DNA from 4 places in the Aeribacillus sp. SP014 genome. Region 4 is predicted to be linked to each of the others. Evidence: riboswitches for the same ligand, from Rfam matches in the RefSeq annotation. Region 4 holds a riboswitch; each other region holds the start of a gene.
What was found. Region 4 has a riboswitch for thiamine pyrophosphate ahead of thiC (phosphomethylpyrimidine synthase ThiC). Riboswitches for the same ligand answer to the same signal wherever they lie in the genome.
Positions count from the first base shown of each region.

Region 1: linked by a shared signal. The riboswitch ahead of thiT (energy-coupled thiamine transporter ThiT) and the one ahead of thiC (phosphomethylpyrimidine synthase ThiC) in region 4 are both predicted to bind thiamine pyrophosphate.
Region 2: linked by a shared signal. The riboswitch ahead of tenI (thiazole tautomerase TenI) and the one ahead of thiC (phosphomethylpyrimidine synthase ThiC) in region 4 are both predicted to bind thiamine pyrophosphate.
Region 3: linked by a shared signal. The riboswitch ahead of ACVIJU_RS07740 (acetylornithine deacetylase) and the one ahead of thiC (phosphomethylpyrimidine synthase ThiC) in region 4 are both predicted to bind thiamine pyrophosphate.

Region 1 covers NZ_JBSRXI010000001.1:926,835-932,907, reverse strand. Annotated here, with positions in the region: gene ACVIJU_RS04600 (DUF1128 domain-containing protein) at 1-98, shown strand, start outside; gene ACVIJU_RS04595 (hypothetical protein) at 608-790, shown strand; gene ACVIJU_RS04590 (DnaJ family domain-containing protein) at 832-1,203, opposite strand; gene ACVIJU_RS04585 (DUF2179 domain-containing protein) at 1,225-1,770, opposite strand; gene ACVIJU_RS04580 (DUF418 domain-containing protein) at 1,874-3,109, opposite strand; TPP riboswitch at 3,280-3,383, shown strand; gene thiT (energy-coupled thiamine transporter ThiT) at 3,452-4,012, shown strand; gene menC (o-succinylbenzoate synthase) at 4,054-5,163, opposite strand; gene ACVIJU_RS04565 (carbon-nitrogen hydrolase family protein) at 5,428-6,073, opposite strand, start outside.
Region 2 covers NZ_JBSRXI010000001.1:3,209,440-3,215,512, forward strand. Annotated here, with positions in the region: gene ACVIJU_RS15735 (ThiF family adenylyltransferase) at 1-747, opposite strand, end outside; gene ACVIJU_RS15740 (thiazole synthase) at 744-1,511, opposite strand; gene thiS (sulfur carrier protein ThiS) at 1,518-1,721, opposite strand; gene thiO (glycine oxidase ThiO) at 1,729-2,844, opposite strand; gene tenI (thiazole tautomerase TenI) at 2,846-3,445, opposite strand; TPP riboswitch at 3,585-3,693, opposite strand; gene ACVIJU_RS15760 (monovalent cation:proton antiporter family protein) at 3,748-5,601, opposite strand; gene mgtE (magnesium transporter) at 5,627-6,073, opposite strand, start outside.
Region 3 covers NZ_JBSRXI010000001.1:1,564,025-1,570,097, reverse strand. Annotated here, with positions in the region: gene tenA (thiaminase II) at 1-605, opposite strand, end outside; gene tenA (thiaminase II) at 623-1,336, opposite strand; gene ACVIJU_RS07740 (acetylornithine deacetylase) at 1,333-2,598, opposite strand; TPP riboswitch at 2,723-2,823, opposite strand; gene ACVIJU_RS07735 (hypothetical protein) at 2,888-3,556, opposite strand; gene ACVIJU_RS07730 (TlpA family protein disulfide reductase) at 3,786-4,241, opposite strand; gene ACVIJU_RS07725 (peroxiredoxin) at 4,334-4,882, opposite strand; gene ACVIJU_RS07720 (mechanosensitive ion channel family protein) at 5,233-6,073, shown strand, end outside.
Region 4 covers NZ_JBSRXI010000001.1:2,878,304-2,884,376, forward strand. Annotated here, with positions in the region: gene floA (flotillin-like protein FloA) at 1-940, opposite strand, end outside; gene ACVIJU_RS14080 (NfeD family protein) at 957-2,240, opposite strand; TPP riboswitch at 2,433-2,548, shown strand; gene thiC (phosphomethylpyrimidine synthase ThiC) at 2,684-4,426, shown strand; gene ACVIJU_RS14090 (MGDG synthase family glycosyltransferase) at 4,474-5,583, opposite strand; gene ACVIJU_RS14095 (YkoP family protein) at 5,726-6,073, shown strand, end outside.

The sequences.
Region 1 (6,073 bases), 2.0 Mb from region 4:
AAATTTATGACCATGTAATGAAAAAAAATACTTTCAGCCCCAGCGAAATGCAAGCAATTGCAGAGGAATTGGGGAACCTACGAAAGAGCACTCTTTAAGTGAATTGAGCTTTCTGCTGCTCGTTGCGAATGGGCTTGTGCAAATGACGGCAATAAGTGTTTAACTTAGCGATGTTGAAGTGTTGTGAAAACTCGCAGCTGCTGTCCTCATCAGCTTGCTTCAGTTGATTTGTTATATGTGGTTCTATACGCTTCTCAAAACGATGTTCGAGTCACATTAGGAACCGCCCAATCTGCCATCCATCAGAGGTTTAGCTTGGATTCTAAAGCAAGTGAATCGTGTTCGCGTTCCATTTTCATCATTCTCTTTTTTCTTTTGCAGGAGAAAAATAAAGATAGACCTCCTTGTTGTTTAGATGCCAGAATTCAGAAGAAATCGTTTTTACTTTAAAGCAGCTTTATAAATTCAGTATAAGCTGCTTTTTGTATAATAACTTTTTGTCAAAACGGTGTCTATTTTTTGGACAAAATGTGAATTTTTTGTTTCATTTTTGTGACAAATGATTTATAATAAAAGAAAACGTTTTCTTTATTTGGGGGTCAAAAAAATGGTCGTGACACTTATGAAATATTTTTATTTATTCGTTGCTCTCTTCTGTTTATTGTCTGGAATTTTGGTCGGTTTTGCAAAGGAGCTGCCGCTTTCGGTGATAGTCATTTTCTTAGGTTTTTTCAATCTTGCTTTATATTATGTCTTCCATAGAGAAGCCTTGAAAAAACAGCAAATTTAAAAGAATGGCGAAAATAAAGGCACCATTCTTTTTCGAAAACGTCAAATAAGCTTTTTATAAACTTTATCTTTATAAAATTGAGATGCAGGTGTGTTGAATATATTCCTTTTCTTCACGATTCGTTCCAATGCTAATTGTTTTTCCGACAGCTTTTGTTGTAATTTTTTCCTTTCGGCTTCATCTTCACAGCATTTTAGTAAATCTTGAATAGTTAATAGTTCCTTTTTCAAGTCATTTTCTTGATCGACCATTCCGGCGTTTCTCAAAAGACGATAAGCCATTCGGAGTTCTTCCGGAATATCAGACAAATCGTCATGCGGGAGAGGCTTCCCCATCCCGGGAAGTTCTTTAAACTCCCCCTCTTCATATGCCTTTTTGATCCGATCCTCAGCAATTTTTGCAAATATATCCACGCTTCACCCTCCCTTCGACCGTTATGTTCGTCCTTTTTCTAAACGCTTTACCCGCTTTTTCATCGCTTTTGTTAAATATCCACCTTTAAAAGAACGAATTTCATACGAGCTTAAAAACGCTTTTGGTTCTATTTCATTGACAAGGTTTAAAAATTCTTCCTCCCGAGAGCGTTGAGCAACAACTTCCAAACGATACCTGATCGAATTCATTCCTTCTCCTTGAAAGACCGTAACCCCAAAACCAGCCTCCCTCAATTTTTTTACTAATTCGGAATTTTTATCCATTAAATTCACATTGTATGTTACATATCCAAAAGCCAGCTTTTTCTCCAGTTCACCGCCCAACAACAGTCCTGCACCAAAACCGATAATATATGCACTAATATTGTAAATATTAGATAAATCTTGAAAAACTATTCCTAAAGCGACAATATAAATCGCTGCTTCTAGCAAACCTATACCAGCAGCAGCCTTTGTTTGATTTTTCACTAACAAAATAGTTCGGATCGTCAATACTGGTACATACAATAATTGCAGCAAAAAAATAAAAATTGCTTGTAGAAACATGTTGCCTAGACACTCCTTTGTTCCATCATACTATAAATTATTTTCGAAAAGAAAGAGCTATCATAAACTCAAAATCTGAGATTTGAAACTACATTTTTACAATTCATCTTGATCTGTTATTATGCTTCAAAACTTCCTTTTTCATGCGAATAGGCTGGCGCTTGAAATACATCGCTGTTCTCCATACCCACTCCAACGGACCTAATTGAAAATATTTAAACCAAATATGGCTGATGATAAGCTGCACGGCAAAAATTGCGAGTGCAAGCCAAAAACCGGCGAAGGGGTATACTTTACCGTACAATCCCAATCCGTAATGATAAAAAATATATGTACAAATAACAGATTGCATGATGTAATTTGTCAATGACATGCGTCCAACAGGTGCAATCTTCTTAACAATTTGCCGACAGATTGGGTGATAATATAAAAATATGAGAGAGGTCACATAAAACAACATGAGAAATGGTGCACCGAACACCATGTAAAAACTATTTTCAGCTTTGACCGCAAAAATATTTAACGGAAGCCCAATGATAAGCCCGAAAAACCAGATGGCTATTAATAACCTTCGATGCTTCTCCGGTTCTTGAAAAAGCTTTTGTTTCGCAAATATCATGCCAACTAAAAACATGCTGATATATGGGAGCATGTTTATTATATAGACAAGCGGTTGAAAAGGCCACATGCCAGACATAGACATGTAAAAAAACCGATCATGAATACGCTGATGGAAAATATCGGAAAAACTTCCGTTTTGATATGAATGGATTGCGTTTCTTGCCTCCTCTTCCAGTAACGAAGCCTGCTCTCTTTTTTGGACTAAAGCATCCTCACCATTGGATACAGCCGTCATCAAACCAATAAGGAGCAAATATGAACTAAATAAACATACAGTCCATACCAAAAGGGTTTTCCAGGAACACTTCCGGAAAAAAAGGAGAAGAAACCCCAGCACAGCATAATCCATTAAAATGTCTCCATCCCAGATGAAAAATGAATGAATTAGTCCAAATACAAAAAGCACCACCAGTCTGCGTATATATATAGAAACAAAGTTCCTGCCGTTTCCTAAAGCCCGTTCCTCCATGATGATGATTCCAAATCCGAACAATAATGAGAACATTGTAATAAACTTCATTTGCACAAATATTTCCAAAATATTTCTCGTTAGAAAATCCCATGTTCTCCATGTTTCAGTAAAAAAATTTTCGCTGCCTATTTGGTATAAATATACATCTGGATAGCTGAAATGCGCCATATTCACAAGTAAAATTCCAAATATCGCAGCCCCCCGCACCACATCCACTACTTCATAACGCTCACGATTAAGATTCAAATCAAAACCCCCATTCTGAAAAAAGTTCTTATTATAAACGCCCTTTTTTCATTATTTTTTGTCCAAAGGCTGCATTTCAGCTTTATCGTGTTTAAATATTTGAATATAGCGAAAAAAGAATGACAATTTTCTTATAGTCTATTATGATAGACATAAGATTCGAATATCAACAGATCCACAAGGGGAGCTATATGCTGAGAGTGGACGGGTATTTCGTCCAGACCCTTTGAACCTGTTAGTTAATGCTAGCGTAGGGATGTGGAAGTAACTGATCCATGATACAGCCTTTTTCCCCCTTATGGATATTTGTTGATAGCAAATAATATACAGGGGGTTTTATTTTTGGAAAAAAATCGTTTATTACTATTAATAGAAGCAGCAATCTTTGCAGCATTGGCAGTTATACTTGATCTTCTCCCTTCCATTCAATTATCATCAGCCATTTCTATATCAATTGCCATGGTGCCTGTACTCATATTATCGTTTCGATCCGGTGCAAAGATTGGCTTCATTTCCGGCCTTTTATGGGGATTATTGCAAATTGTATTAGGTGATGCATACATCCTGACGCCTGTTCAAGGTTTCATCGACTATTTCCTAGCTTTTTCCTTTATCGGTTTAGCCGGTCTTTTCAGTAAAACTATCCAAAATAAGCTGAAAGATGGAAAGAAAAGCTCTGCTCTTTTTTTCATCATCTTTGGCATCTTCATCGGAGCTTTTGCACGTTATTTTTGGCATTTTATCAGCGGTGTCTTTTTCTTCGGAGAATATGCACCAGAAGGAATGTCAGCGGTCGTTTATTCTTTGATCGTAAACGGCATTACGATGATAGGAGCCTTTGTATTATGCGCTGTCGTTACTGTTATTCTCATTATGGCGGCGCCAAGATTGGTTGTAAAATAAACAAAATAGTCCTCTGCAAAACATGCAGAGGATTATTTTGTTTATAGGGTAAATACTTTCGTTTCAACAGTGTATTTTTTTAATTTTTCACGGCTTACATGAAAACCGATCCCCGGGCTATCAGGCAAGGCAATTTTCCCATTATAAACCGATATTTCCGGTTCAATAATATCTTCTTCCCAATACTTAGATGAACTGGATATATCTCCTGGCAGTGTGAATTGTTCAAGTGTCGCTAGGGATATATTATGGGCCCGTCCAATCCCTGATTCAAGCATCCCTCCGCACCAAACTGGAACATTTTGCTCTTTGCAAAAATCATGGATTTTTTTTGCTTCTGTCAAACCGCCAACACGGCCGATTTTTATATTCATAATTTTGCAGCTTCGAAGTTCAACAGCCTTTCGAGCATCTTCTAAGGAACAAATACTTTCATCTAAACAGATCGGTGTTTCCAATTCTTTTTGAAGTTTGCTATGATCCACAATATCATCGTGCGCAAGAGGCTGCTCAATCATCATTAATTGAAACTCATCCAATTGTTTTAGATGATTTATATCTTTTAATGTATAGGCACTGTTCGCATCAGCCATTAAATCCAAGTTCGGAAAATGCTTCCGTATTTCCTTAACTACTTCAATATCCCAACCTGGTTTAATCTTTATTTTTACTCTCTTGTATCCTTCCTCCTGATATTGTTCAATAAGACTGATTAAATCTTTTATTGTTGGCTGAATACCGATGCTCACCCCAGCTTCAACTTCTTTTTTCATTCCCCCGAGAGCTTGTGAAAGAGGTATATTTTGCTGTTTTGCATATAGATCCCACACGGCACCTTCCAAAGCCGCTTTTGCCATATAATTTCTGCGAATAAAACGAAACGATTCAACCAACTCACGAGGATGATGAAACGACGTCTTTGATAAAATCGGAATGAGGAAATCTTCGATCATGTGCACAGTTGTTTTCACGGTTTCTTCTGTATACCATGGAATGGAAAAAGCAACCCCTTCTCCAAAACCGGCTGCACCATCATCATCCTTTACTTCTACGATCAACAATTCGCGATCGTGAATGTCTCCATAGCTAGTAGAAAATGGGGCTTTCAAACGCATCTGTAATATATGCAAAACAATTTTCTTAATTTTTATCAATTAAGAGCATCTCCTTTTTTAAACAAGCTCTCAGCTAAGTTCGACAAAATCATTGCCATTCGCCAGAGGGCTCGATATTTCCCGGAAAATATTTCTTAAAATAGCGAATCCACTCGAACGTTTGTTTTACACTAATTATAAAATAAACGCTTTCTTAATGTAAAGGAGCAAGGGATTTCTTTATTTCCCTTATTGTTTATTGAACTGCAAAATCTCAAATAAATAATGAGATCAATCGTAGAAACGAGTCTCATCATGAGATTAATTTTTCCACTCAATAGTTGTCTTCTTCTCTTTGTTGACTAGCAATTTAAAAACATCAGGTCTTGCATAATGCCCAACAGGATCAAAATCAAACTGGCTATAGGCGATTTGTTTCATATCCAGTTCTGCAATGATGATGTCTTCCTTGCCAAATACGGGCTCTGCCACATATTCGCCCAACGGTCCAACAATCGCGCTACCACCTCTGCTCATTACTTCAGGTGAAGAAGCAAGTTCATCATAACAAGCCAAATCTTTCGGATACATATCTTTTGTCACATATTGATTGGCAGACAAAACAAAGCATCTCCCCTCCAAAGCAATGTGGCGGATTGTTGACTGCCAAGTTTCCCTTGCATCAGCCGTTGGGGCAATATAAATTTGAATTCCTTGTGCATACATCGCAGCCCTTGCTAACGGCATATAATTTTCCCAGCAGATTAGCGCCCCTATTCTTCCATAAGGGGTGTCAAACACTGGTAATGTGCTTCCATCCCCTTCCCCCCAAACAATCCGTTCTGCTGCAGTCGGTTTTAATTTGCGGTGTTTTCCTAACAACTGTCCGTCAGAATCGAAAAATAAAACAGAACAGTAAAGAGTCCCGCCGCTAAATTCATTATCCCTTTCTGTAACGCCTATCACA
Region 2 (6,073 bases), 330 kb from region 4:
CAAATATGGATATGTCGGGTGATGTCCGCACGATGGGCAGTCGGCCTTTTTTAATTTTGTCATGTCCACTGCAGAATGCTCCCTTGTCCAAACATCAAATGAAACTAACTGCTTGGACACCTCTCCGCTGACTAAATATTTCAGTGCCTCTGCTGTTTGATAAGAGGCGACGATTTGCACCGCCGGGCTGATCACGCCAACTGTATCGCACGTCATTCCGTCAGACGGAATCGCTTGAAGCATACAATGGAGGCATGGTGTTTGTTTCGGAACGATGGAAACGGTCATTCCATAACTTCTCACTACTGCCCCATAGATCCAAGGTATTTCGTGCTTCATCGCTAAATCATTGATGAAAAATCTCGTTTCAAAATTGTCAGTCCCATCGATGATAAGGTCGACATCCTTTACATGTTCAATAAAATCAATTGAGAAATCGCCCACAATCGCTTCAATCGAAATGTTCGAATTGATTTCCTGCAAATGTTTTTTGGCAGCAACCGCTTTTGGCAGCTTTTGTTTCGCATCCTCTTCTGTATACAGCTGTTGACGCCCGAGATTGCTCCAATCGACATAATCACGGTCAATGATGGTTATTTTACCGATTCCAGCACGGGCTAACATTTCAGCGCTTGCACAGCCGAGTGCTCCAGCTCCAACAATGAGCACATGGCTTTTCAGCAATTTTTTTTGTCCCTCTTCTCCAATAGGAGAAAACAAGATTTGGCGAGAATATCGTTCCATTATGTCGTTAACATTCCTTCCGTTGGACTGCTTGCTTGTGCATACCGTTTTTTCGGAATGCGTCCTGCTTCATATCCAAGTCTGCCTGCTTCAATCGCCAGCTTCATTGCCTTCGCCATTTTCACAGGATCTTTTGCACCGGAAACAGCTGTATTTAATAAGATTCCATCTGCTCCCATCTCCATGGCGAGTGCGCAATCTGCCGGCGAACCGATTCCGGCATCAACAATGACTGGAATATTTGCTTGCTCAATAATAAATGATAAATTGAGAGGATTGACAATTCCTTGGCCTGATCCGATCGGAGATGCTCCCGGCATGATGGCATGAACCCCTAATTCTTCAAGCTTCTTCGCCAGAACAACATCGTCTGAAGTATATGGAAGAACAATAAACCCTTCTTCCAATAACATCTCTGATGCCTTCAATGTTTCAATCGGATCAGGGAGAAGCGTTTTATCATCTCCAATTACTTCCACCTTAATCATATCACATAATCCTGATGCCTTCGCAAGCTTGGCGATTCTGACTGCTTCCTCCGCAGTTTTTGCCCCGGCCGTGTTCGGCAGAAGAGTATATTTCGATAAATCCAACATCTCCAAAAAATTTGGCTGTGAAGGCTCGTAAATATTCATTCTTCTGACGGCAAATGTCAAAATTTCAGCACCTGAGGCTTCCACAGCTTCTTTTTGTATCTCAAAAGACGGATATTTTCCAGTTCCTAACATTAATCTCGACTGAAATGTTTTATCACCTATTTTTAACATGAATCATCATCCCCCTCCAACAAAATGGACAATTTCAATTTGATCACCATCATTTAATGTCTGGATACTGTATTGTTCTTTTGAAACAATTTCACCATTTCGTTCAACGACAACAATTCTTTCCTGTAATTGAAAAAAGTTCAGCAAATCTTCTATGTTCCGAACACTATTCTCCACTTCCATCTGCTGGCCGTTGATGCGAAGTTTCACTGTTTAATCACCTCCCTTTCGCATCAGAAAGCAATCGGTTTAAAGAAAAGCTATGAACATAACCCTCATATTGATTCGTTTTCAAAATCATGTCTTTTACGATCAAGCTTGTAATCGGCGCTAGAAGAATGCCGTTTCGATAATGGCCGGTCGCAAAAAAGATTCCCTCATGCTCCGGGTGCTCGGCAAAATACGGCCAGCCGTCAGCTGTTTGCGGCCTGAGCGACGACCAAGCACTAACGACCGGTTCAGACCCGATTTCTGGCATAATTTTCTGAACCTTTATCATTAATTCGGATACTCCTTTGACTGTCGGATGCGTATCCCAGTCGTTTTCATAAGAAGTTGCTCCAATAATAACGGTGCCGTCTTTTTTCGGTACGATATAACAGTGCTCGTAAAACACTGTTTTGTTGATCACCAGTTTTTTCGGTTTTATGGCTAAGCATTCTCCTTTAACGGGCTTCATTGGATTTCTCAGCCCCAGCTTTTCAAAGAAAAAGCCACTCCAAACTCCGCTTGAAACGACGACTTTTCCACATATAAAAACTCCTTGGGAAGTGACAAGCTTGTATGCTTTTCCCTCTTTAATCACGTCGAAAACAGGACATTGTTCAAAAATAGATGCACCATATTTTCTAGCGCCTTTCGCATATGCGTGGCAAACAGATGAACCTTTTACTTGGCCGTCATGCTTAAGCCAAAGAGCTCCCACAATGTCTTCAGAAACATGTGGCTCATTTGCCAGTACGTTTTCCCTTGATTGCCATTCTAGCTCATCCTCATCTTCTGCAAGCGATTGCAGATAGCGGGCTTCTTCCTCGGTAAATGCAAGCCGGTACATGCCTTCCTGAACAAACTCGATATCCACACCGGATTGTTCCAACAGTTCGTTTGCAAGGCTCGGGTATAAATTTCGGCTCTCTAAGCATAACTCAAAAAATATGTCTCTTTTTTCATTTTCCGAATGGGCCCCCAGCATTCCGGCTGCTGCAGAGGTTGCTTTTCCACCGATTTCTCCGCTTTCAAACACGGCGGTCTTCAGCCCTGCTTTCGAAAGCTCATAGGCAATCCCTTGGCCGATTACCCCTCCCCCGATGATTCCAACATCAAAAACGTTCATTTTAAAAAGTTTCTCCTTTCCTAAAAAGTTTGGCAGCGCTCTCTGGATCTTTCGAAGAAAAGATATAGGACATAACAGCAATACCGCTTGCTTTTTTTTCTAAAACTTTTTGCATATTATCAGGCGTGATCCCACCAATGGCGATAATGGGAATATTGACGTGTCCAACAATTTTTCCGAGCAAATTTGTTCCCTTTGCCGGAAGTCCTTTTTTACTGTTCGTTTCAAAAACGTTTCCGAAGAAACAATAGTCTGCTCCGTCTCCTTCTGCTTTTACTGCTTCTTCTAATGAATGGACGCTGACGCCTGCTTTTATTTGCGGAAAAGCGCTTTTCACTTTTTTTATCGGCAGGCCGGTTCCCGGAAGATGAACATTTTGAATGCCTGTCAGGAGCGCAACATCGAGCCGATCGTTGATGACAAGCTGTTCTCTCCTCATCCCGTTTGCCAAAAGCTGTTCTACGAGATGAATGATCTCACATGGTCTTTTATTTTTTTCTCGTATATGAACGTAATCAACATGATCTGATATGGACAAAATTATGCGTATTAGCTCATTGACCGGTTTTGTTCCGTCTGTTACGGCATGAAGCTCCAACATTGTACATTCCTTTCATGAGAAAGACGCTCACACTCGTCTTTCAAGGTTCAAAACTGGAAAGCAGCTGTCCAGTGGTGAGACTGGAAACAATAAAAAACCACCTTCCTTGCTGGAAAGTGGTAATGGAATATCAGACATATGTTTCAAATTCCCACTTCCCTACGCTGGCATCATCCAGATCAGGTTCAAAGGGTCTTAAAGTCAACACTTTAATCTCAGCCTTTCCAAAGGCTCCCCTAGTGGATGCTTATTAAATTTTCATACTAATTTCATGCTATCACAATTTGTTTTGTTTGCAAATATTATTTGCTAAATTCCAGCTCATCTTTTAACTCATTTACATATTTGCGGGAACCCGTTACAATCAAGCGGTCCCCTTTTTTCAATTCGGTATCGCCGTGAGGCACAATGGAATCTTCACCGCGAAAAATCCGGACAAAGATACAATCTCCTGTAAACGGAAAGTATCGAAGCTTCATTCCATCATATTTTCGGTTATTCATATTAATTTGATAAAGAGAGTTGTCTTGGTTTGTTAAGATCCGCATAACGCCAGGCGATTCGATCAAAGCCCTGAGCAGCGTTTTTGTTGACAGCATGACGGAAAATACGCTGATCCCTTTTTCTTTTAATGTTTGATCCAACTCCGGGGAAGAAATGGAGGCAATGACCTGTTCTACGCCGCATTCTTTTGCATATGTTGCAATTTCCGCATTTCTTTCTTCATCCCCAGTAGCCACTACTACTATATCAGCTTCCATTATGTGGTGTTCATTCAATGATTCTATCGAATAGTCTTTCAATACTTCAATTTTAAATACCGATTGAGCAGTCCCGTTTTCAATTTTGTCTTGCTGTGTATGATATACGGTTGCTTCATACAAATTTTTATCCAATTCTCTTGTGATTGGAAGGGTCATTTGATTTGCACCAATAAAAGCAATTTTCTTTTTTGGCTGCACCGCCATTTTTTTGGGGAATAATTTTTTAAATCCTATCGGCGTGATAATGCTTGTTAACACGGCAACTACTATTAATGCGTCAGCCATTTGCTTATCAATCAGTTCGATTCGCTGTCCAATTTCCGCTGCCGCAATAACTAATGATAAAGTGGCAGTCAACAAGAACGCCGCCGCAATCGTTGTATTCGTATCATACCATTTTCGCAGCACAAAGACGGGAATCACCTTTGAGATGAATAGAGCAAGGAATAACAAAGTAATTAACAAAAGAAGGTTCGGATCTTTGATCAATTCCCATATATCCAATTCCACCCCTACCATGACAAAAAAGATCGGGATTAAAAAACCGTAGCCAAACGAATCTAGCTTTTGCACCAAGTCTGAATTAGGCGATAAAAGCGAGACTAAAACTCCCGCAAGGAAGGCGCCTAAAATATTTTCTGCCCCAAGCGTTTCCGATAAACTGACAAGCACTATTATTAACGTAAAAACCGCCCTTGTTCCAATTTGAACCGTTCCTTTTGACATCGATTTAATAAAGGATCGACTTTTAAACCTTTTGCCAATGAAGTAAAGCAGTACGCCTGCTGCAAACAAAAGAAGCAGAAGCCACGTATTGCTTTCTCCTTCGCTGTTTAAGGAGACAAAAACCGCCAGCAAAATCATGGTGACAAGGTCGGCTATGACAGCCACCAGCAAAATAATTTGGCCGATGTTTGTTTTCATAATTTGCTCGTCTTTCAACGTCGGCACTACTACTCCTATAGAAATCGTTGAAATCACTAACGTCATGAAAAAGGCATTGCGGATAAATCCCATCCACATTAACAAATACGATAAAAGTAATGAAACAACGAAAATGCCAAGAAAAACAATTGACGCAACCAAAAAAGTATGAGGAGCTTTTTTTCCGTTGGGCAGCTTTTCTTCTTTTTTCTTCCCTTTGGAGAAAATGGTGAAATCAATCTCAAGCCCGCTTAAAAACATGAGAAATATAAATCCCAGCGTTGAGAGAGTTGCCAGCCATACATCTTCCTGCACTAAATTAAATCCCGTTTTCCCGATGATTAATCCGACAATAATTTCCGCAACGACGACAGGAATGAATGTCAGTTTGAACCGATGCAGCAAAATCGGGGTTAAAAAAGCGCCGACCAGCACGATGACAAGAGAGGTTACTGCATGTGATTCCATATTGATCCTCCTTTAGCTAATTTTGTTAGAGCAAATAGTTCATAAATAATGTCGCCATGCCAAAATAAATCAAAATGCTGATTATATCATTAATCGTTGTAATAAATGGACCGGAGGCCACAGCCGGGTCAATGCGAAGCCTGTGCATGACAAGAGGAACAAACGCCCCGGCAATTGTCGCAACAGTCAGCGTTGACAATATGGAAAGACCCACTAGCAGTCCTAAGAAAAATTTCTGTTTCCAAATAAAAATTGTCAGTGCAACAACGATTCCGCATACTGTTCCGGTTATCAAGCCGGTTCCAGCTTCTTTGAGAATAATTTTCCACACGCGTTCGGAAGTACCTTCGCCTGTTGCAATTCTTCTTACTGCAACAGCGAGAGCTTGTGTTCCTGTATTTCCAGCCATCCCTGCAATTAATGGTATAAAGAGCGCTAAAGTTGCCACTTTGTTCAACGTTTCTTCAAACTG
Region 3 (6,073 bases), 1.3 Mb from region 4:
CTGCTGATGATAAAATGCTCTTCCATTCTTTTTAGATCGGCTTCTATCGTTTGTTGTGCGATTTCATCCAGCCTGTCAATTTGTTCTTCGACAAGCTGCTTAAACCAATCGCCCCCATAAGCCGCAATCCATTGTTGATAAATCGGTTCTTTTGGCTTCGCATCTTTTAATTTTTCGCCAATTTCGTAATATAGCCAATAGCACGGAAGTATTGCAGCAATAATATCGCCTAAGTGACCGTTGATCGCCGCTCGATATAAATGGGAAGTATAGGCGTACGCCGTTGGGGCCGGCTTAAAATTCGCCTTCTCCTCCTCTGTGATTCCCAGCTGTTTGGCAAATGTTTCATGAAGAGATAATTCCGCTTCAAATGTTCCTTGTGCATGCTGAGCCATTCGCGATGTCGTATATAAATCGTTTGCTTTTGCCGCTCCATACGATTGCACTTTTGCAAAATGGCTTAAATAATACGAATCTTGCAAAACGTAATAACGAAAACATTCAAGCGGCAAACTCCCATCGGCAATACCTTTTACAAATGGATGATCGAAGCTGGCCTGCCATATCGGATCTGCTTTTGTTCGAATTTTTTCAGTAAATTTCATGTTCATTCTCTCCTATATTAAGAATTGATTTCGATTGGCCACATTTCTTTTCGTTCAGACATTTCCCAAAACATATATTCGTATTTGCTCGTTGTGACAAAAATATCTTCCAGCCATTTCAATTCTTCTTCCCGTTTTCCTTCTGCAAGCTCATTCATTAAATCTTTCAGCCATTTTGCCAATTCACCGAATTCTGTTGATGCGTACATTTTTACCCACTCGCCGTAAAACTCATGTTCACTAGCACCAGGAATCTCATGTAAGCGTGTGCCGATTTCATAATAGCTCCATGTACATGGAAGGACTGCGGCAACCAGTTCTGCCAATGATCCTCGCTGCGACACATTTAACATATAGCTCGTATATGCAACGGTTGTAGCAGCAGGCTGAACTTGTTCTAATTTTTCCTTCTCTATTCCTATTCTTTCAGCGTATTGACGATGCAAATCCATTTCCACTTTTAACGTCGAATGTAGAAGATCAGCAAAAACTGTCATTGTTTGAAGATTGTGAGCCTTTAAGCTTCCAAGGGCAAACAGGCGGCAGTATTCGATTAAATAAAGATAATCCTGCTCCATAAAAAAGCGAAATTTGTCGATATCCAGCGTCCCATTGCCGATTCCTTGAACAAACGGATGATGGTAACTCGCTTCCCAAATCGGTTTTGCAGTTTTATACAATCGGTCTGTAAACATTTGAATTACCCCTTTCGCAGCTTTTGTAATTGTCATCGTTTTTTCTGATACCAATCAAATAAAAACGCGATCAGCGATTTTGTAAATGTTTTTAATTGGGGGATGGACAGCTTTTCATTCACCGAGTGTGCATCTTCAAGCGTGCCCGGTCCATATAAAACGACGGGAATTCCCGCTTCACTCAGCCAGCCGCCGTCTGTCACAGTAGGGGACATCGTCAGCTTTGCTTCCTCATTAAATGCCAGTTTATGTGCTTTTTGTAATGTTTTCACTCCGAGTGAATGTTCGTCATATGAAAAAGCTGGGAAAATTTCTCCTCGATCTTCAATCATCGATGTGCCGCCCCATTTAAATTTCGGAGGATATTTCCGAAGCCATGGATCAGCCATTGCAACATGATGGATATGTTCTTCAATTTCCCGGATCACCTCTACATAATGCTCTTCCGGGTAATAGTGAACGGTAATCCAAAGGGAACATTTATCGGCCACAAAAGCGGCGTGCCTTCCACCTTCAATCACTGCAGGATTAATTGTGGCAGAACCAGGCGGAAAGCCTTTGCTCGTTTTCATCACTGCCCAATGCTGTTCAAGCTCTCGCAGTCCTTCAATAATTTTCATCATTTTTTCAATCGCGCTTGCCCCAAAAAGCTTCCCGCCGGCATGAATCATTTGTCTTCTCGTGCCATCGTGAAATGTCTCGGGGCTTTCAATTGTAATCCAGCCCGTGATCACCCCGCCCTGCCCTTGTATTTCACAGTTGCTTGAATCGACAACGATGGCAAAATCAGCTCGATATCCCCGGTCGCAGCACGATTTTGTTCCTGCTTCGCCTACTTCTTCACCGACGACGGACTGAAAAATGATATCCCCTCCCGGCTCAATGCCGTTTTCTTGCAGCAGCTTTAATGCAAACAGACTGGCAGCCATTCCCCCTTTCATATCCGCTACACCGCGTCCATATATGTAATCCCCTTTAACCGTTGCCTCAAAAGGAGGCGTTAGCCATTCTTCTCCCTCTTCGATTGAAGCGACATCAATATGCCCGTTAATAATTAAACTGTGGTAATTTTCTGGATCTTTTCCTTTTTTCGTTCCTACTACGACTGGATCTTGTTCATATAAATCCCATTGATCAATGGAAAAGCCGATGTCTTCCAAATATGAGGCGACATACTTTTGAGCCTCTTTTGCATTTCTTGCCGGAGGGCTCGGCGTTTCAAACGATACGAGTGTTTTTAGAAGATTCAGAAGTTCTTCTTCCCTTTCATCAATTTGCTGAAATAGCGTTTGTAACACGTTGTCTCCCCTTTCTTAACATTTTGTTTTGAAAAATGGTTTGCCAACCAGCCATGTAATGCAAAAAGCCCGTTCCCAATATAAGGGAACGGGCAAGTATATACAAAACCCATAGACAGGTTTCGATATTACTGCACCACTTCCCTACGCTAGCATGATCTAGATCAGGTTCAAAGGGTCAAGGCACACGCCTTTCTCAGCCTTTCGGCTCCCCTAGTGGTATGTTAATATTATGAAATTTTCATTAATTTCATTAAATCATAAAATATAGAAAAATACAAGCTAACGGTTAATTGATCCTTTTTGCCGTCTTTAATAATTCACGATAACCAATTCGAGTAAATTGCAAATGTTGATCAATATAATTAGCCTTTTTCAAATGCTCGATGGATTGTTCAGAAAAACTGCCGCTAATTTCCTGAAACCTTTGATTAATTTCCACTAACGAATGATTTAATATAAAATCCGCATCAAGCAGCAGGACAATCCGCTCGATCTCAGGATCTCTTTTTAAAATCAAGTTGGCAATCCGGCCTTTCATGAATGCCAGTTCTTGTTGAAGCTTTGAAGCTTCATCCTCTTTTTCTCTAATTTTGGCTCGGTACTTTTGTTTTTCTTCCTCTTCGATACCGGCTTTTGTTAATAGCTCCTCCAACAATTGCGTTTTATCAAGCTCCAGTTTATTTAATTGCTGTTCTTTTCGCGCCATTTCTGTTTCATCAGGCAGCTTTTCGGTTTGAATAGGCTCTTTTCGTTCTTCTTTCATCTTTATCATATAGTCTATTTTCCGATAGACAAGGAAGGCGAGAACAACTAAACATGCATTTAATAGCAGAGATATAAAACGCACGACGACGTCGTTAAACGCAAGCAAATAAAATAGGAAAAGGATAACGATGACAGCCAAAAGCACCTTTAATAGATTCATAATGGAAAAAGTTTGTGATTGTTTTGCCATCCACCTATGCTCCTTTTTGTTCAAACTAGCATCATTTATTATAGCATGTTGTGATTTGGAATGTGAATCATTTCTTTAGGATTGAGAGCTGGAAAAAGGATGTCAGATGAATGGAAAATGGAGATGCTTATCTTTTGAAAGCTTCGAAGCAATAAAAACAAGTCCTTTCAAAGCCGGAAAGGTATTTCTAAAATGAAAAACCACCTGCAATGTTTTGCAGATGGTTGAATCATTCAGCGTTTTCTGTTTCCGCTAACACCCGATTAACACGTTTTTCCAGCATTTTCATTCCGCTTCCTCCTGCTTGGAAGTGGCGAAGAATGCCGTTTTTGTCAAAAACATAATATGCAGGTACATATTGATTTTCAAAAGCATCGGTTAATTTATGTTCGTTGTCTACAAAGATCGGTTGCGTAATCCCGTGTTCTTCCGCTACTTTTTTAATATCATCAATATCTAAATCCTTTTCGGAGCGAGGCATATGAACAGCTACTACGTTCAGTTTATCTTTATATTGATCGCGGAACTCATTTACTTTCGGCATTGCTTCTTTACACAAATGGCAGCTGATTGACCAAAAATGGATTAATGTTGGTTTTTCACCGATTAATTGCTCTTTCGTTACTTCGCCATTCAGCCAAGTTGTTGCTCCGACTAATTCAGGCATTGGCTCACGTAATTTCATTTCCGTTTCCTCCTTGAAGAATGAATATCAAAAAAATAATCGTTTGAAAAAAGGCCTAACGTACTGCTAGGCCCTTTGAATGAAAAGCTTCATTATACTTTAAGCGTTTCTTGACCAGGCTTCCAGTTTGCTGGGCAAAGTCCGCCAGTTTGAAGCGCTTGAAGTACACGCAATGTTTCATCAACATCGCGGCCAATGTTGTTATGGAATACTGTTTGATATTGAAGTTCGCCTTCTGGATTGATGATGAACAATCCGCGAAGAGCAACTCCTTCTTCTTCGATTAAAACGCCGTAGTCTCTTGATACTTGATGATTTGTATCTGCTGCAAGCGGATATTTAATATCGCCTAAACCGTTCTCTTCGCGAGGAGTTTTAATCCAAGCTAAGTGTGTGTGAATTGTGTCAGTTGATACACCAATCACTTCTGCATCAAGATCTTCAAATTCTTCATAACGGTCAGAAATAGCTGTGATTTCAGTTGGACAAACGAAAGTGAAGTCCATTGGATAAAAGAAAAGAACTGTCCATTTTCCTTGTTTCATGATTTCTTCCAAGCTTACTTTACCAAACTCTTTGTTTGGCAAAACGGCATCCATTTCAAAACGTGGAGCTTGTTTACCAACCAAACGCTCTGCCATTATGTAACCCTCCATTTTAAAATTTTATTTTAAAGGAAACTTTTTGATCGTTTCCTTCAAAAACAAATGAGAATGAATTGAGTATTTTCTCAATATCCTTCCTCCGATTACTATTATATATAACAACAAAATTTTAGTCAATTTTAAGTAATAATTAATTTAAATAATTTGTTTTACATTTTCATTGCGGTGAAGAGAACAATAATACTATTTCCAATTTTCGCCGCTATCATTAAAAAAATGTAACAATCATTGAAAATTCCTTTTTCTATGCTAAACTTTCAACTGTACATTCAGTTTAACACGATCCCGTCAAATAACCAAATGATTGGCTTGAAAAGAAAGGGGAAATGGTTTTGAACTTTTTTGAATCTATTGATTGGGCTGATCTGGCTTTAAAATCAGGAGAAGTTTTGGCCAAGCTTATTGGAATTTACATTGCATATATTATCGTCAAATCAATCGGCAATAAAATTATTCACAAAATGTTTGAGGGGCTTGAGAATCGGAAGGAAATTTCCACCACGCGGGCTAAAACGCTGCAAACATTAGTTTTGAATTTCTTTCATTATGCCCTGTTTTTCATTTTTATTGTTACCGTTTTTCAAGTGTTTGGCTACAATGTCACAGCGCTTTTAGCCGGGGCTGGGGTTGTTGGTCTTGCGATCGGCTTTGGAGCTCAAGGGCTCGTCAGCGATGTTGTGACAGGATTTTTCCTTCTCCTAGAAAAACAACTTGATGTTGGAGATTATGTCACTACAGGCAATTATTCAGGCATTGTGGAAGCTGTCGGTTTACGAACGACGCAAATCCGAGGCTTTGACGGCACATTGCATTATGTTCCAAACAGGCAGATTGTCGGCCTTTCCAATCATTCTAGAGGAAATATGCAAGCCCTCGTTGATATCAGCATATCGTATAATGAAGACTTAAATCGGGTCATGTCCATTCTTCAAGAAGCTTGCGACCAATTTGCAAAAGAAACTGAAGAGGTTGTGGAGGGTCCGGACGTTTTAGGCGTGCAAAATTTCGGCACGTCTGATGTGATTATCCGCATCATCGCCAAAACGAAAAACATGGAGCAGTGGGCTGTTGAAAGAAAGCTCCGGAAACGGCTGAAAGAAGTGCTTGATGAAAACGGCATCGAAATTCCGTTCCCTCATCAAGTGATGATTCATAAGAACGAGCAGC
Region 4 (6,073 bases):
GCATATTTGTATCAGCGGTAATGTTTTTGATGTTCATATAATCCATAACTCCAATATTTCCTGATTTTAAAGCTTCCGCCATTGCCAGCGGAACTTGCGCTTCCGCCTCAACAACTTTTGCCCGCATTTCTTCAACTTTAGCGCGCATCTCCTGCTCTCTTGCCACCGCCATCGCCCTGCGTTCCTCCGCTTTAGCTTGCGCGATGTTTTTGTCTGCTTCCGCTTGATCTGTCTGCAGGATCGCACCGATGTTTTTGCCGATGTCAACGTCCGCGATGTCGATGGATAAAATTTCAAAGGCTGTTCCTGAATCGAGTCCTTTGTTTAAAACTGTTTGCGAAATCATATCAGGGTTTTCCAGCACTTTTTTATGATCATCAGAAGAACCAATGGTGCTGACAATTCCTTCACCTACACGTGCGATAATCGTTTCTTCCCCGGCACCGCCAACAAGCCGGTCGATATTGGCTCGCACCGTGATGCGGGCTTTTGCTTTCACTTCAATTCCGTCCATGGCAACCCCTGCAATAAACGGGGTTTCGATTACTTTCGGATTTACGCTCATTTGAACGGCTTCAAGCACGTCTCTTCCCGCTAAATCAATCGCAGCACAACGTTCAAAGCTCAATTCAATATTAGCTCTTTCAGCTGCAATTAATGCGTTGACAACTCGATCAACATTCCCTCCTGCCAAATAATGGCTTTCCAATTGATTTGTTGTGACATCAAGGCCGGCTTTATGCGCTTTAATTAACGGATTGATCACTCGACTTGGAATGACTCTGCGCAGCCTCATTCCAATAAGAGTCAAAATACTGATGCGAACGCCAGCTGCCAGAGCGGAAATCCAGAGCATAATCGGCACAAAAGAGAACAAGATGCCAAGCAAAATAAGACCTAATACGATAAGACCTAGTAAAAGAAAAAATGATACATCCATGTGACATACCTACCTCCTATTCATTTTCATTAATAGCTCTCACAACAATTCGTGAGCCTTCTACTTTAACAATTTTCACTTTTTTTCCTTTCTCAATATACGTCCCTTCTGTCACAACATCCAATCTTTCCTCTCCATCGGTCATTACTGTTCCTGCCGGCCGTAAAGCAGTCACAGTTACACCCGTTTTCCCAATTAAATCTGTACGATTTTGATTGGATACATAACCTTTCTCCGTGCTGATTGAATCATTTAAAATAATTTTTTTAAACCATTTCATACGCTTACCAATCACCTTTGACAAAATGAATATTGTGAATATCGAAATGGAACCGGCAATAAAAAGAGAAACCGCCATATGTCCTATATGATCAGCTGCTAAAAATAAACTTAAAAGGACTGAAAGAAAACCGATTGCTCCAATAATTCCTCCTGGAACAAACAACTCTGCAATTATAAGCAGAACCCCAAGCACGAACAAAACAACCGTTTCCAATCCCGCAAGCCCTGCAATAAAATGACCGAAGAAAAACAAAAACAGCGCCAATAGTCCAATAAAACCAGGAATGCCAAACCCAGGAGTGTACAATTCTAACACAAATCCTAAACCGCTAATCGTTAATAATATCGGAATGGTATACATGTTTGTTACAAAATGGGCTATTTTTTCAGCAAACGTCTCCTCAGTCTCTTGGATTTTTGCACCTTCCATTCCGATCGATTTCAAAAGCTCTGCCCGGCTTTTGGCGATGCCTTCACCATACCCGACTTCCATCGCTTGTTTTGCTGTTAATGTTAGTAATTCTCCTTTTTCTGCACCATATTCGGGCATATTCAAGCTGCTGTCTACCATCGCCTCAGCGAACATAGGGTCTCTGCCATGAAGCTCAGCAGCATTTCTCATCTCTGCTTTCCAAAACGATTGCACTTTTACTTCTGCAGCATTGCCATTGGAGTCAATGACAGCCGCTGACCCAATGGTACCGCCAGGATGGTAATATATTTGATCAGCCCTTAATGCTATATAAGCCCCTGCAGAAATCGCATGTTTATTTACATAAGCGATTGTTTTGATATCTGTATCCATAATCATTTTGCCTATTTCTATCGCTGCCTCTAAAGCACCGCCAGGAGTGTTCAATTCAAAAACAATGACATCCGCCTTTTCTTTTTCCGCCTCCTGAATGGATCGTTTAATAAAATGCACCAATCCTTTTTCAATTGTATTTTCAATCGGAATAAAATAAACGGTTTTCCCTTCAGCTGATTTGGCATCAAAAGACGCACAAATAATCGACAAGATGAGCAGCAGAGCGCAAATAGCGAAAAACTTATTGTTTGATTTCAGGCCTCTCCCCCCTTATTTTTTGCCTAATATTATTACGGACAATTGCGCAGAAAGTTTCAAAAATCAACAATTCTACAAACATCATGAAACGAAAAAATATTTTCATTATTTTTCATATTATGTTACTATTAAAAAAAATATATAACCATCTACTAGGGGTGTCCAATTAGCTGGACTGAGAGAAGAACGCGCCTGAAGTTCTTCAACCCTTTGAACCTGATCTGGATGATGCCAGCGTAGGGAAGTAGGTAGCGGGAGTATTTGTATTGCCTTCTTTTTCTATATTGAATTGATCGGGTTCGTGCTAAAGCGAACCCGTTTTTATTTTTCACATCCCATCTCCCCTCCTATTTTTCTATGCACATCTTCAGATAAAAAAATGGAGGAGGAGAAAAATGAAACATTATTTCGAAAACATGCAGTTTCCAGCAAGCAAAAAAATTTATGTGACTGGGTCAAGACCCGATATTCGGGTTCCGATGAGGGAAATTCAATTAACTCCCACGAAAACGGAAGCGGGAACGTTTGAAAATGAACCTGTAAAGGTTTATGACACGAGCGGTCCCTATACAGATCCTGATTTTCAGGCAGATATTCATAAAGGTTTGCCGGCTGTACGCAAACAGTGGATTTTAGACCGTCATGATGTTGTAGAATATGACGGGCGCCAGGTAAAGCCTGAAGATAATGGATTTCGCAATTGGGAAGATCACAATATTGCCACACCTTTTCATCGAAAGCCTTTCAAAGCAAAAAAAGGTGCTGTCGTTACACAAATGCACTATGCAAAAAAGGGGATCATCACCCCAGAGATGGAGTTTGTGGCGATTCGTGAAAACATGGATCCTGAATTCGTTCGTCAAGAAGTCGCTGCCGGCAGGGCCATTATTCCGTCCAACATTAATCACCCGGAAAGTGAACCGATGATCATCGGCCGGAACTTTCATGTAAAAATTAATGCCAACATTGGCAATTCAGCTGTAACATCGTCAATCGAAGAAGAAGTTGAGAAGATGCTTTGGGCCATCCGCTGGGGCGCTGACACAATTATGGACCTGTCAACAGGAAAAAATATTCATGCAACAAGAGAATTTATCATCCGCAACTCGCCCGTGCCGGTTGGAACCGTCCCGATTTACCAAGCGCTCGAAAAAGTTAATGGTGTTGCTGAAGAGTTAACATGGGAAATTTACCGTGATACATTAATTGAGCAAGCAGAACAAGGGGTCGATTATTTTACTATACATGCCGGCGTGCTGCTTCGCTATATCCCTTTGACCGTCAAACGGACGACCGGAATCGTATCCCGCGGCGGTTCGATCATGGCGCAGTGGTGTATGGCGCATCATCAAGAAAACTTTTTATACACTCATTTTGAAGAGATTTGCGAAATTTTAAAAACATATGATATTGCCGTTTCATTAGGTGACGGCTTGCGTCCCGGATCTATTCGAGATGCCAATGATGAAGCGCAATTTGCCGAATTGAAAACGCTCGGTGAATTGACGGAAATCGCCTGGAAACATGATGTCCAAGTCATGATCGAAGGCCCTGGGCACATTCCGATGCATAAAATTAAAGAAAATGTTGATTTAGAAAATGAAATTTGCAAGGGGGCTCCTTTTTATACCCTCGGTCCATTAACAACCGATATTGCTCCCGGCTATGATCATATTACGTCAGCCATTGGAGCAGCCATGATCGGCTGGTACGGAACGGCCATGCTATGTTATGTAACTCCGAAAGAGCATTTAGGCCTTCCCAATAAAGAGGATGTGCGCCAAGGTGTTGTTGCTTATAAAATTGCAGCCCATGCCGCAGATTTGGCAAAAGGGCATCCAGGCGCCCAAATAAGGGATGATGCTTTATCAAAAGCCCGTTTTGAATTTCGCTGGAACGACCAATTTAATCTTTCTCTCGATCCTGAACGGGCACGCGAATATCATGACGAAACTTTGCCGGCAGAAGGAGCGAAAATTGCCCATTTTTGTTCTATGTGCGGTCCAAAATTTTGCTCGATGAAAATTTCCCACAATTTAAGAAAAATGGCCGGTTCAAGTGATTCTGATTTCGTTCAGGAAGGTTTGAGGCAAAAAGCAAAAGAATTTATAGAGGGCGGGTCATCCCTTTATCGATAAATAATTTTCAAACTAATGCTCCTAGAAGCTTTAATGGCTTCCAGGAGCTATTCATTCATTAAACGTTTGATCAATCCCGCTGGTTCAATCGGAGCTAAACTTTTATGATATTCATCCACTTTCGATAAAAATTTTGATAGCTGCTTAGATTGCAGCGCTCGAATAATGGAGGCCGAAATATTTGTTTCCTCTTGCCAATTTCGAAAATCAAACACCATCCCGAATTTTGTTAATTTCTCCAAATTTATTTCTTCCTGTCCTGGAAGAGTGTGGTATACAAATATAGGAATTTTTTTGTATAAACATTCGCTGATTGTCACACCCCCGGGCTTTGTCATGATAAAATCGACGCGATTGTACAGATCGTTCATTTGTTCTCTTGAAGAGATGTAAGGTAAAGGAGTAATTCGTGGATGGTTTTGTTTTATTAATCGATCATAAAGCTTTCTGTTTTTTCCGCATAACACCATATAATGGATATCATCATCGCGGCTGATTTTTTCCGTTATCTTCTCTATTGAACCGACGCCTGAACTTCCTCCCGAAATTAATCCTCGATAAAAGCGCATGCTATGTACATGTTCATCTTTCCTTTTTGTAAAATTTGGGTGAATAGGAATCCCTGTAACAAAAATCTGTTCTTTTTTTATACCTTTTTCGAGCAAATAATCTTTCATATATGAGTGACCGACAAAATGATAGTCAATTTCTCTTTTTCCCCAAAGGTGATGAATAAAAAAATCTGTGTATACATTGATAACAGGGATGTTGATTTGAGAAGAGGCTTTCAGCCTGGCAAGTAAGTAGGAAGGAAGAGCATGGGTACAAACAATCATTTTCGGATTCAATTCATCAATGATCTTTTTTAAATGCCGGAGAAAAAGTGCCTCATAATGGAAAAACCTTTTGGCGCTCTTTTGTTCCGCGAGCACTGACCTGTGGTACATATGGCTGTATGATTTAGGAAAACGGCCAATCCATTGCAAATAAAAGGAAGATATCAGCCTTTCTATTTTTCCAAATTTCGATGACAAAAGGTCCATTTTTTCGCAATGAATGTCAGGATCAAGCCGTAACAACCCTTCCATTAGGGCATCAGCTGTTTGATGATGGCCTGAAGGTATGGTCAAAAAAGGAAGATATAAAATTTTTTTCATATCGCTCACCATTGTTATTGATGGAGTTCTTTAAAAGTTTTTTCTTAATTTCGCATGGCTATTCGAAAAAAATTTTTTATAAATAAAAACAATTCGTATGCTAAAAAATAAACTGTAAGAAAAAAAGTGAAAGGTGTTGCAAATGGGAAGGTTGAGATATTGTTTTTTTAAGTTTTGGTGCCTATTGGATCCCATTTATTACCTTTGTTCGCGGCTTGAGTATGTGAGGGACAAGGAGAATAATCGTGACATTTTCCGGGTTCGATTGACAAAATATAAAGGAAGGGAAATAATTCTTTCAGACGGTACAAAAATTAAAAAAAATGATCTTCTGTTAAAAATACATCTTCATAACGTCTATTTAATGAAGGAACTGAATCATTTTAAGAGCGAAATTCAAAAAGGAAGATACATTTACTCTAAAACAGAAAAAGGGCTGCCAAATATCGTTCAATACTTGCGGAATCATTCACAATTTCACAATGTGAAA